Regions from separate parts of the Mycobacterium sp. NTMscope_MAC_12 genome, predicted to be linked through region 2. Evidence: predicted binding sites of a transcription regulator. Region 2 holds the regulator's gene; the other holds the start of a gene.
The links. The regulator LexA, encoded in region 2, represses DNA repair genes until DNA is damaged. The targets are predictions, from matches to a motif close to CGAACANNTGTTCG.

Region 1: cofD (2-phospho-L-lactate transferase) is a predicted target of LexA. The motif match lies at 2,885-2,898, and genes of this name have one in related genera.

Annotation. Positions count from the first base shown of each region.
Region 1 covers NZ_CDRJYY010000001.1:4,199,966-4,204,969, reverse strand. Annotated here, with positions in the region: gene AC0KS4_RS19355 (class I SAM-dependent methyltransferase) at 1-240, opposite strand, end outside; gene AC0KS4_RS19350 (coenzyme F420-0:L-glutamate ligase) at 252-1,610, opposite strand; gene cofD (2-phospho-L-lactate transferase) at 1,607-2,608, opposite strand; gene AC0KS4_RS19340 (WhiB family transcriptional regulator) at 2,998-3,336, shown strand; gene AC0KS4_RS19335 (metallopeptidase family protein) at 3,353-3,775, opposite strand; gene AC0KS4_RS19330 (DUF3499 domain-containing protein) at 3,964-4,419, shown strand; gene AC0KS4_RS19325 (phosphomannomutase/phosphoglucomutase) at 4,512-5,004, shown strand, end outside.
Region 2 covers NZ_CDRJYY010000001.1:3,577,299-3,582,302, forward strand. Annotated here, with positions in the region: gene AC0KS4_RS16310 (peroxynitrite isomerase) at 1-9, opposite strand, end outside; gene nrdR (transcriptional regulator NrdR) at 55-519, opposite strand; gene AC0KS4_RS16320 (LysM peptidoglycan-binding domain-containing protein) at 672-1,166, opposite strand; gene lexA (transcriptional repressor LexA) at 1,460-2,173, shown strand; gene AC0KS4_RS16330 (LGFP repeat-containing protein) at 2,184-4,388, opposite strand; gene AC0KS4_RS16335 (hypothetical protein) at 4,567-4,713, opposite strand; gene AC0KS4_RS16340 (acyl-CoA dehydrogenase family protein) at 4,861-5,004, opposite strand, start outside.

The sequences.
Region 1 (5,004 bases), 620 kb from region 2:
GTCGACGGGCGCGAACCGGCGGGCCTTGGCCGCCTCGCGCGCGATCAGCTCGACGCCGTGGGCGCGGTCGCTGAGCGCGGCCAGCTCGCGCAGGATCGCGCCGTCACCGCAGGAGGGTTCGACGATCTTGGGGCCGGCCTCGCGAACCCAGCGGGCCAAAAACCGTGCCACCGGCGCGGGGGTGTAGTAGCCGCCGCGGACCTTGTCGGCCGACGCCGCCGCCTTGCCCGCGAAGTTCATGGGCTCAAGTATTACTTGCGGATCAGCAGATCCCCGGGGTCCCCGGCGTCGCGCGGGCCGGCGGGCTCGTCGGCGTAGCCGATGGCGATGGCGCCCAACGGCTCCCAGTCGGCGGGCAGCTCGAGCTCGGCGCGCACCAGGTCGGCGGCGAAAATCGTCGACCCGATCCAGCAGCTGCCCAGCCCGCGCACCGCCAGCGCGACCAGCAGGGCCTGCACGGCCGCCCCGACGGCCACGGTGAACATGGTGTGCTCGGCGTCGGTGCGGGCGGCGTCGGGATAGGAATGCGCGCCGTCGGGAACCAGGACCGGGATGACGACTTCGGGCGCGTCGTAGAGGATCTGGCCGCGCGCCACCCGGCGCTCGATGGCGTCGGCGGGCTTACCGTCGCCGGCGAGGTCGGCGCGCCACTTGTCCTTCATCCGATCCAGCAGCCGGGCCCGCGTGGCCCGGTTTTGCAGCCAGGCGAACCGCACCGGGCGGGTGTGGTGGGGGGCCGGGGCGGTGAGGGCCTCGGCGACGGCCGCCTCCACCAGATCGGCCGGGACGGGCTCGGCGCCGAACCGGCGCACCGATCGGCGCAGCAGCTGCGCTTCGCGGCGGCCCAGGTCGATCGCCTCGGCGGTGCCGAGCCAGAACAGGTCTTCGGTGCCGGGCCGCAGCAGGCGCCGCGCCGTCGAGCCGTCGTCGGTCACGGACAGTCCGCGCACCACCGCCACCGGCATCGCGGTCAATTTGCCCTTGACCAGATCGGCGGCCGCGGCGATCTCGTCGGCGACCGCGACCTCGGTGACCAGCAACTCGTTGCCGTGTTGGTCGAGCGCCCCCGAATAGCCATGCAGCACAGCCAGACCCGCCGCGCCCACCGCCGCGTCGGTCTGGCCGTTGCGCCAGGCGCGGCCCATCGTGTCGGTGATGACGACGGCGACCTCGACGCCGAGCCGCTCGCGCAGCGCGGCGCGCAGCGTGGCGGCGCTGCCGTCCGGGTCGACGGGCAGCAGCGCCAGCTCGTCGCGCCCGACGTTGGAGCCGTCCACGCCCGCGGCGGCCTGGACCAGCCCGATCCGGCTCTCGGTGATCAAGGTCTTGCCCTTGCGGGCCAGCACGCGCACGGCTTCGTCGTCGACCAACTTGCGCCGCAGCCGGTCGCGCTCTTCCGGGTCGCGGGGCGCCGGCACCAGCCGGCCCTCGCATTTGGACACCGCCTTGCTGGTGACCACCACGACGTCGCCGTCGCGCAGCCAGGGTGCCCCGGCGGCGACGGCCGCGCCTAGATCGTCGCCGGGCCGGAACTCGGGCAGACCGGCGACGGGCAGGATCTCGATCGCGGCGGCGGTGCCGTGCTCGCCGGGTGGAGCGTTGTGGGTCACGGCGCCACCCCCGCCAGCTCCAGCCCGGCGCGGACCATCTCGGCGGTCGCCCCGGGGTCGGTCATCACCAGCGGCACCGAGCGCACCGCCACGCCGTCGATGTCGGCTGAGTCGCCTTCGCTCACCAGCCAGCAATCCAGGATGCCGGTGCCCCCACGCGCGCCGTAGTGGCGGCCGACGGCCTCGGCGGTGGACTCGACGCCGATCACCGACAGGCAGGCATCGGCCATGCCGCGCAACGGCTTTCCACCGATGATCGGCGAGTAGCCGACGACCGGGGCCTTCGCCGCGCGCAGCGCGCCGCGGACGCCGGGGACGGCCAGAATGGCGCCGACGCTCACCACCGGGTTCGACGGGGCCAGCAGGATGACGTCGGCGTCGGCGATGGCCGCCGTGGCTTCGGTTGTGGCGGCTGCCTTTTCGGCGCCGACGAAGGCGAAGCTGTGGGTGGGCACCTGGGCGCGGTAGCGCACCCACCACTCCTGGAAGTGGATGGCCCGCCGGCTGCCGTCGTCGGGATCGGTTATCACCACGTGCGTCTCGCAGCGGTCGTCGGTGACCGGCAGCAGCCGCGCGCCCGGTTGCCAGCGGTCGCACAGCGCCGTGGTGATCTGTGACAGCGGGTAGCCGGCGTTGATCATCTGGGTGCGCACCAGGTGGGTGCCCAAGTCGCGGTCGCCGAGTCCGAACCAGTCCGGCTGCACCCCGTAGCGCGCCAATTCCTCTTTGGCGTGCCAGGTTTCGTCGCGGTGCCCCCACCCTCGCTCCGGGTCGACACCTCCACCTAAGGTGTACATGCAGGTGTCCAAATCGGGGCAGACTCGCAGTCCGTGGATCCAGGCGTCATCGCCAACGTTGACGATCGCCGTCAGCTCGTGACTGCCGGCTTCCGTGTCTGGGCGCCGTAGCGTGTGAAATTGACCCAGTCCGAACAACTGTTGAACCCCCAGCAGGAAGCGGGCGCCGCCAACCCCACCGACCAGAACGGTGACCTTCACTTGAGCCTCACACAGCACGACAGTACTGCCCGTCGACAGCGCGGTGGCGGGCCCGTCGGGGCTGCCTCAAAGTTGGGCTTCCCCACCACTTGTGGGGAAGTTGGGGGCTATGTGATCGACACGCCGACGGCCCAAAGCAACAGAAACGCCGAAATTCGATCACGAGATGGTATGGAAATTCGCCGAAGTGCTTGACCCGGCAGATCAACCCGTGTCTAATCACATCAGTGTCATTTCCCGGTTGGCCGGCCGACTCCGGTGTCGCAGACCGAGATTCGATCACTTGTTCGAATTGTCTGTACATCAGAACAGTGGGAATCAAACACTCTCTCTCCAATCAAGCTGAGGAGGCGGACGACCGTATGTCTTACGAAACTTTTCGAGGCGCCATGGCGAGCACGCCGCACACCCCGATCGACTCGGCGCCGGACCGTCCCGCCCGGCCGCACCTGACCGTGGTTCCTGATGCGCCAGTCGCATTCGAGCCCGAGCCGTTGCCGGCGCCCGTCGCCGACCAATGGCAGGACCGAGCGCTGTGCGCCCAAACCGACCCCGAAGCCTTCTTCCCGGAAAAGGGTGGGTCCACCCGCGAGGCCAAGAAGATCTGCCTGGGCTGCGAGGTGCGCCACGAGTGCCTCGAGTACGCGCTCGAGCATGACGAGCGCTTCGGCATCTGGGGCGGTCTGTCCGAACGCGAGCGCCGCCGCCTCAAGCGCGGCATCATCTAAACGCCGCGCACCGTAGTTATTCGTCGTCGATCGTCGGATCGATGACCGACGGTTCAACGTCGAGATAGATGGCCACCTGGGCCACCAGGATCTCGTGCAGCAAGTCGCCGAGTTCGACTGTGTCCTTGGCCCTTCGCTCAATTGGCTTGCGGAACAGCACAATTCGCGCCCGCGTGGAGTTGCCGCGGATGTCGACACCGGCCGGGATCAACCTGGCCAGGGGGATCGGTCCGTCGGCGATCACCTCGGGTGGCCACTGCACGCTCTCGGGATCCTTGGCCGCGATCCGCGGAATCTCATCGACCGCCACGTCGAGCTCGGTCAGCCGGTCCTGCCAGTTCCGCTCGATGGGTTCGTAGGCCTCCAGCACCGCCATGTCGAACCGCTCGGCGCGGCTGCGCCACCCCGGCACGCTGGGGGGCAGCAGCGGGCCGCGCATCTCGCGCCCCCTGCGGAAGAGTCGATGGGTGACCGGTCGGCGCGGAGCCGATCCGTCCGAAAACCGATCTCTTCGCGGGGAACTGCGCGAATCGCCCACGCGCCGATGGTAACGGTTGCACATCGGCGCCCGTCCGGTTGCGCGTGTCCGGCGCTTGGGCGGCGTTTGTGCACGATAGCCTTTCGAACGTGAACGTTCCCCGTCGCTGTTGCCGGCCCGGGTGCCCGCACTATGCCGTGGCGACCCTAACGTTCGTCTATTCGGACTCGACGGCAGTCGTCGGCCCGCTGGCGACCGCTCGGGAACCCCATTCTTGGGATTTGTGCGTCAACCACGCCGGCCGCATCACCGCTCCCCGCGGATGGGAGCTGGTGCGCCATGCCGGTCCCCTTGTTTCCGAGCCCAATCACCCCGACGACGACGACCTTGTCGCGTTGGCCGACGCGGTCCGCGAAGGTGGTTCCGGGGAGCGCGGCGCGCCGTACGGCGGCACCGTCTCGCCCGTGAACGGCTTCGCGGACCCGCACATCCACCACGGCGGCTCCCAGGCCACCGCGCCCAGCAGCAGTGTGCTCGCCCCGCCGGAGCATCGGTCGGGGCGGCGCCGCGGGCATCTGCGCGTGTTGCCCGACCCGGCCGACTAGGCGGGTCCTGGCCAATCCGCCCGCACCGCGGCTCGTGTTCTCTTTCGCCCGATAGGCTGACGGCCAAGAGTTCACGTCGTCAGGAGTCCCGCATGTCTCGGCCCGCCGCGACTGTCCACCGTGTCGTCAAGGCTTACGACGTGCGTGGTCTAGTCGGCGAAGAGCTCGACCAGCCGCTGGTTACCGATCTGGGCGCGGCCTTCGCCCGCCTGATGCGCGCCGAGGGCGCCCGCCAAGTCGTGATCGGCCACGACATGCGCGACAGTTCGCCCACCCTGGCCGCCGCGTTCGCCGACGGCGTCACCGGCCAGGGTCTCGACGTGGTGCGCATCGGTTTGGCGTCCACCGATCAGCTCTACTTCGCCTCCGGGCTGCTGGACTGCCCGGGCGCGATGTTCACCGCGAGCCATAACCCGGCCGCCTACAACGGAATCAAGCTGTGCCGGGCGGGGGCCAAACCCGTGGGCGCCGAGAGCGGGTTGCGCGTCATCGCCGACGACGTCATCGCCGGCGTCGAGGGCTCCGCGGGCCACGACGGCCCGCCCGGAACGGTCACCGACCGCGACGTGCTGGCCGACTACGGGC
Region 2 (5,004 bases):
AGGGGGCATGCACCGAGCCTAGCGGGCCGCCCAGCGAGCGCCCGGCGAGATCCGTCAGCCCGGAGTGGCCACTCCGCGGTGCTCACGAAGCGCCTGGATCTCGCGCTCGAAGTCGTCCGCGGATTCGAAAGAGCGATACACGGAGGCGAACCGCAAGTACGCCACCTCGTCGAGATCACGCAACGGCCCCAGGATGGCCAGGCCGACCTCGTGGCTGGGGACCTCCGGGGAAGCCACGGCGCGCACGGTGTCTTCGACCTGCTGGGCCAGCAGATTCAGCGCGTCGTCATCCACCTGACGGCCCTGGCAGGCCCGTCGGACTCCGCTGATGACCTTTTCCCTGCTGAAGGGCTCGGTGACGCCGCTGCGCTTGACCACCGCCAGGACCGCGGTTTCCACGGTGGTGAAACGTTTTCCGCACTCGGGGCACGACCGGCGGCGCCGGATCGCCTGCCCCTCGTCGGTTTCGCGCGAGTCGATCACCCGGGAATCCGGGTGGCGGCAGAAGGGACAGTGCATGACCGCTCCTTCACCGTGCCGACAACGGGGTACCGCAGAACTTTGAGCGTACCTGTGCGCTGACCTGCGCGGCTAACGGAGCCGCCGTCCGCGGGGCCGCGCCACGCGCGCCGGCCGCGTGCCGGGCCGGACCCGTTGTCGCACAACGGCCGTCAGCCGATCGGAGCGATCAGCGTTTGGCCCGCAACCAGCGTCGGCGAGTTCAGGTCGTTGAGCTCACGGATGCGGTCGGCCACCTGGGCGGCCGGCGCGTCGGGCGCCACGCGGTGAGCGACATCCTGCAGCGACTCCCCCGCGTCGACCCGCACGACGGCGAGCCGGTTCGGTACGGGCGCGGCCGAATTCGTCGAGTCACCGTTGAGTACCTGCCCGACATTCGCGACGAGACCCAGCCACAAGGTGATCGCCCCGGCGGCCAATGCCAGACCGACCGTCGTCAGCCACGTGACGGAGCGCCTGCGGTGCGGGGCGACCGACATCGCGACCCCGGTGCCGTAGTAACGCGTCGGCGCGCCCGCCGGCCGTGCCGGCGCGGGACGCCGCGAGCGGGCCAGCCCGTCCCTGCCGTACCGAACGCCCTGCACCGGTCCGTTGATCGGGCGCCGAAGACTGCTGGTACGCGGCGCAAGCGTGTGGATGATTGTCATCTGCGTTCCTCCGGTCAACTAGCTCTCGCTCGTGTGTTCGACTCTAATCGCTCGTGTGTTCGAAACCCGAACATTTGAGCGAAGCGTGTCGCACGAGCAAAACGCTAGATCACGCCACCGACAACTCCGTCGGCCTCTACCACTGTCACGAGGCACAAATACCCGATCTCGGCAAGAGTTACACATTTGTGATTCGGCCGATGGCGGCGTCTTTCCGGCCACGGCGCGCCGGGGCGACACGCAAGTCGAACACATGTTTGATTCTTGTCGGCGGTGCCGTTACATTCAGTGTCATGGGCGACAGCAACGACACTTCCCCGAACGACACCGGCCCGGCCGGAGCGGGCGGCCGGCTGCACTCCGTGGATTCCGCGCTGACCGAACGGCAGCGGACCATTTTGAATGTCATTCGCGCCTCGGTGACCAGCCGCGGCTATCCCCCGAGCATCCGGGAGATCGGCGACGCCGTCGGGCTGACGTCGACGTCCTCGGTGGCCCACCAGCTGCGCACGCTGGAACGCAAGGGGTATTTGCGCCGCGACCCCAACCGCCCACGGGCGGTCGATGTCCGCGGCGCCGACGACGACGTGGCGGCGCCCGCCACCGAGGTGGCCGGGTCGGATGCGTTGCCAGAACCGACGTTCGTCCCGGTTCTGGGCCGTATCGCCGCCGGTGGACCGATCCTCGCCGAAGAGGCCGTCGAAGATGTGTTCCCGCTGCCGCGTGAGCTGGTCGGCGAGGGCACGCTGTTCCTGCTCAAGGTGGTGGGTGACTCGATGGTGGAGGCCGCGATCTGTGACGGCGACTGGGTGGTGGTGCGCCAGCAGAACGTCGCCGACAACGGCGACATCGTCGCGGCGTTGCTGGACGGCGAGGCGACCGTCAAGACGTTCAAACGCGCCGGCGGTCAGGTGTGGCTGATGCCGCACAACCCGGCGTTCGACCCCATCCCGGGCAACGACGCGTCCGTGCTGGGCAAGGTCGTCACGGTGATCCGCAAGGTCTAGCGACCGGCGGCTAGTCGGCCCTGGTGAAGCCGTTGGCCAAGGCGACCTCTTCGCTGGACAACCAGATCTCGGGGAGCGTGTCCTGGTACAGGTCGCTGCCCGGCGTGTAATACAGGCCGTAACGAGCGCTCGCCTTGATCGGGTAGCCGTCGGGCGCCTGGTACGGGTCGTCGAGCGGCAGATGGATGGTCGGACGCCCATCCGGGCCCGCCAGCCCGTTGTCCGCGCCGTCTTCCTCGTCCGCGGCGGCGTGCCGCCCGCCGGATCGCTGCGCCGCGCCGGCGGCGAAGGCCGCGGCCTCGGCGGCCCCGGACACGTCGGGCTCCGCCGTGACACCCTCTTCGGGTTCGACTTCCGCATCCAGCACGGCGACGTCGGGATACTCATCCTCGGGGCCGGCGGTTTCCAGGGCACCGGTCACGGCCTCGGCGTCCGGCGGGGTGTGCGGAACGGCGACGTCGGGATACTCGTCCTTTGCGTACTCGTCCTCGACGTAGCCGGCGTCCGCGTAGTCGGCGTCGACGTAGGCGGCGTCATCCGCGGTCTCGGACTCGGCGACCTCGGGAACGGCGTCGGTGTAGTCGGTGTAATCGGCTTCGGCGTCGGGATAGTCGGCCTCCGACAGCATCTCCTCCGACACGACGGGGATGGAGTCGGTGTCGATCGCGTCGGGGTCCTCCTCCTCGAGCCCGTATTCGCTCTCCGTCGGAACCTGACGCTGCCAGCTGACCCGCGCGGTGGCCGCGGCCTCCGTCGGCCGCTCGGGTTCGTGCGACCCGCCGAGCGCGAAATGCTCGCTCGCGAGGTCGGGTTCCTCCGGCCCCCAGGGCGCGTCGGCCGCGTCATAGCCGTGATCGGGCGCGTAGCCGGCGGCATCCTCGCTCCCGGAGCGACGCCGGCGCCATGCGAACAGCACCCACACCAACACCACCAGCAGCACCAGGACCGGTATCGCGGCCAGCCACCACCACGAATGCCCGCCGAATTTGTTGGCGTGGGACGGCATGGCCGCATTGCTCGGCTGGTTCTGACCCGACACCTGCAGTCCGCTCAACAACGGCGCCAGGTTGGACGGATCCGTGCTGAACGTGTTCTTCGCCCGGTTCCACGAAATCTTGCCGCCGGTGAACTGCTGGGAGATCACGTCGCCGTCCACGGCCTGGTCGCCGACCGGCGCCCCCAGTTTGCCGGCCGGACCGCGAAGTTTGTCCCAGGCGGCCTTCATCGCCCCGCGCACGACGAACGCGCCGTGCTCGGCGGTCCGGAAGATCACCGGCTTGTCGGTGGCCGAGAAGGTGCAGATCCGGCTGGAAGGACCGATTCCGCCGTCGGTTTCGTTGGTGACGGGGAAGCCGAGGTCGCTGCCGACAGGCCCGCCGAGCGACTCGTATTTGGACAGTATGTCGGTCTCGAGGGCGTTCGCACCGGTAGCCGGGGTGAAGAACACCTTGCCGCCGGCGAAGTTCTGGACGATGCCGTCACCGCCGATGGGGGTCTGCCCGCCCTGCTTGGCGCCCAGCGGTCCGTTGGGCCCCCCGGCCGCCCGCCAGGCCATGTTGATGGCCGCGGTGGGATCGATCGCGACCTGCAGGCCCTTCAACTGGTCGGCCAGCCCCGGCGGTTCGGTGGTGAACTCCTTGGTCTGCCGGTTCCACGAAAGCTGTCCGCCGCTGAACTTCTGCGAGGACACCTCGCCGTTGTAGGTCTCGTCGCCGACCGGCACACCGAGCACGCCGCCCGAACTGCCGAGCTTGTCCCAGGCGGAGTTGATGGCGCCGCGCACCACGTACGGGCCGTGCTCGGGCGTCCAGAAAATGACCGGCTTGTCGGTGGCCGAGAAGGTGATCACCCGGCTGTCGGGGCCGGCCAGGCCCGGCACTTCGTTGATGGCCGGGAAACCCAGATCGCTGCCGGCCGGCCCGCCCAGCATCTCGTATTTCTCCAGGATGGGCCCGTAGGCGAATTTGGCGCCGGTGGCCGGGGTGAAGAACATCTTGCCGCCGTCGAAGTTCAGGGCGAACCCGTCTCCGGCGGGGTAGACATCGCCCTTGCGGGGGCCGAGCGGGGACGTGTCGCCGCCGGCCTTTTCCCACGCGGCCATCATCGCCGCTTCGGCGTCGCCTATCGGGCTCGCGGTGGCGGCGGGCGCCAGCAATACGGCGGCCAGTGCTGTGGTCGTCAAGCTGACCAGCGCGCTTCCGATCAGCTTGCGCATGTGACCTCTGTGCACCTTCACCAAGCCTTCCAGCCTCCGGATACGGCTCTATCTGCGGCTATGCCCTTACCTGCATAACCGGCGAGCGGGCCGTTCTTCCGCGGGGAATGGACCCGCGCACGATCCGCCTTATCGCCGGGCTCGCACAACTTTGCTCCTGCCAACAAGAAATGCGAAGTCAAATCACGAATTTTACAAAAAGGGATACCACACCGATGTCGAAATGATGCCGGGCCACGGCCAAACCGCGACAAACCATGCCACCACCCCAGCGCCGTTGCGAATAGCGCACCGAAAGCCGATCGCGACCGTGGTCGTCGTGCACGACTTCCAAACTGCGGACTCGCACAGCGGAATTGCGCGCACCGAGGTTGCTGCTGGCGCACGAAGCGACCTCGGCGGCGCAGATAAAGGCAATGCCGTTACCGGCGACGGTGTTCGCCGCCCGGATGACGGTCCACCAAACGAAAGGCTATACCCCGAGGCCGCGGCCGATTATTTCCTTCATGATTTCGGTCGTGCCGCCGTAGATGGTTTGCACCCGCGCATCCAGATAGGCACGGGCGACCGGGTATTCGCGCATGTAACCGTAGCCGCCGTGCAATTGCAGACAGCG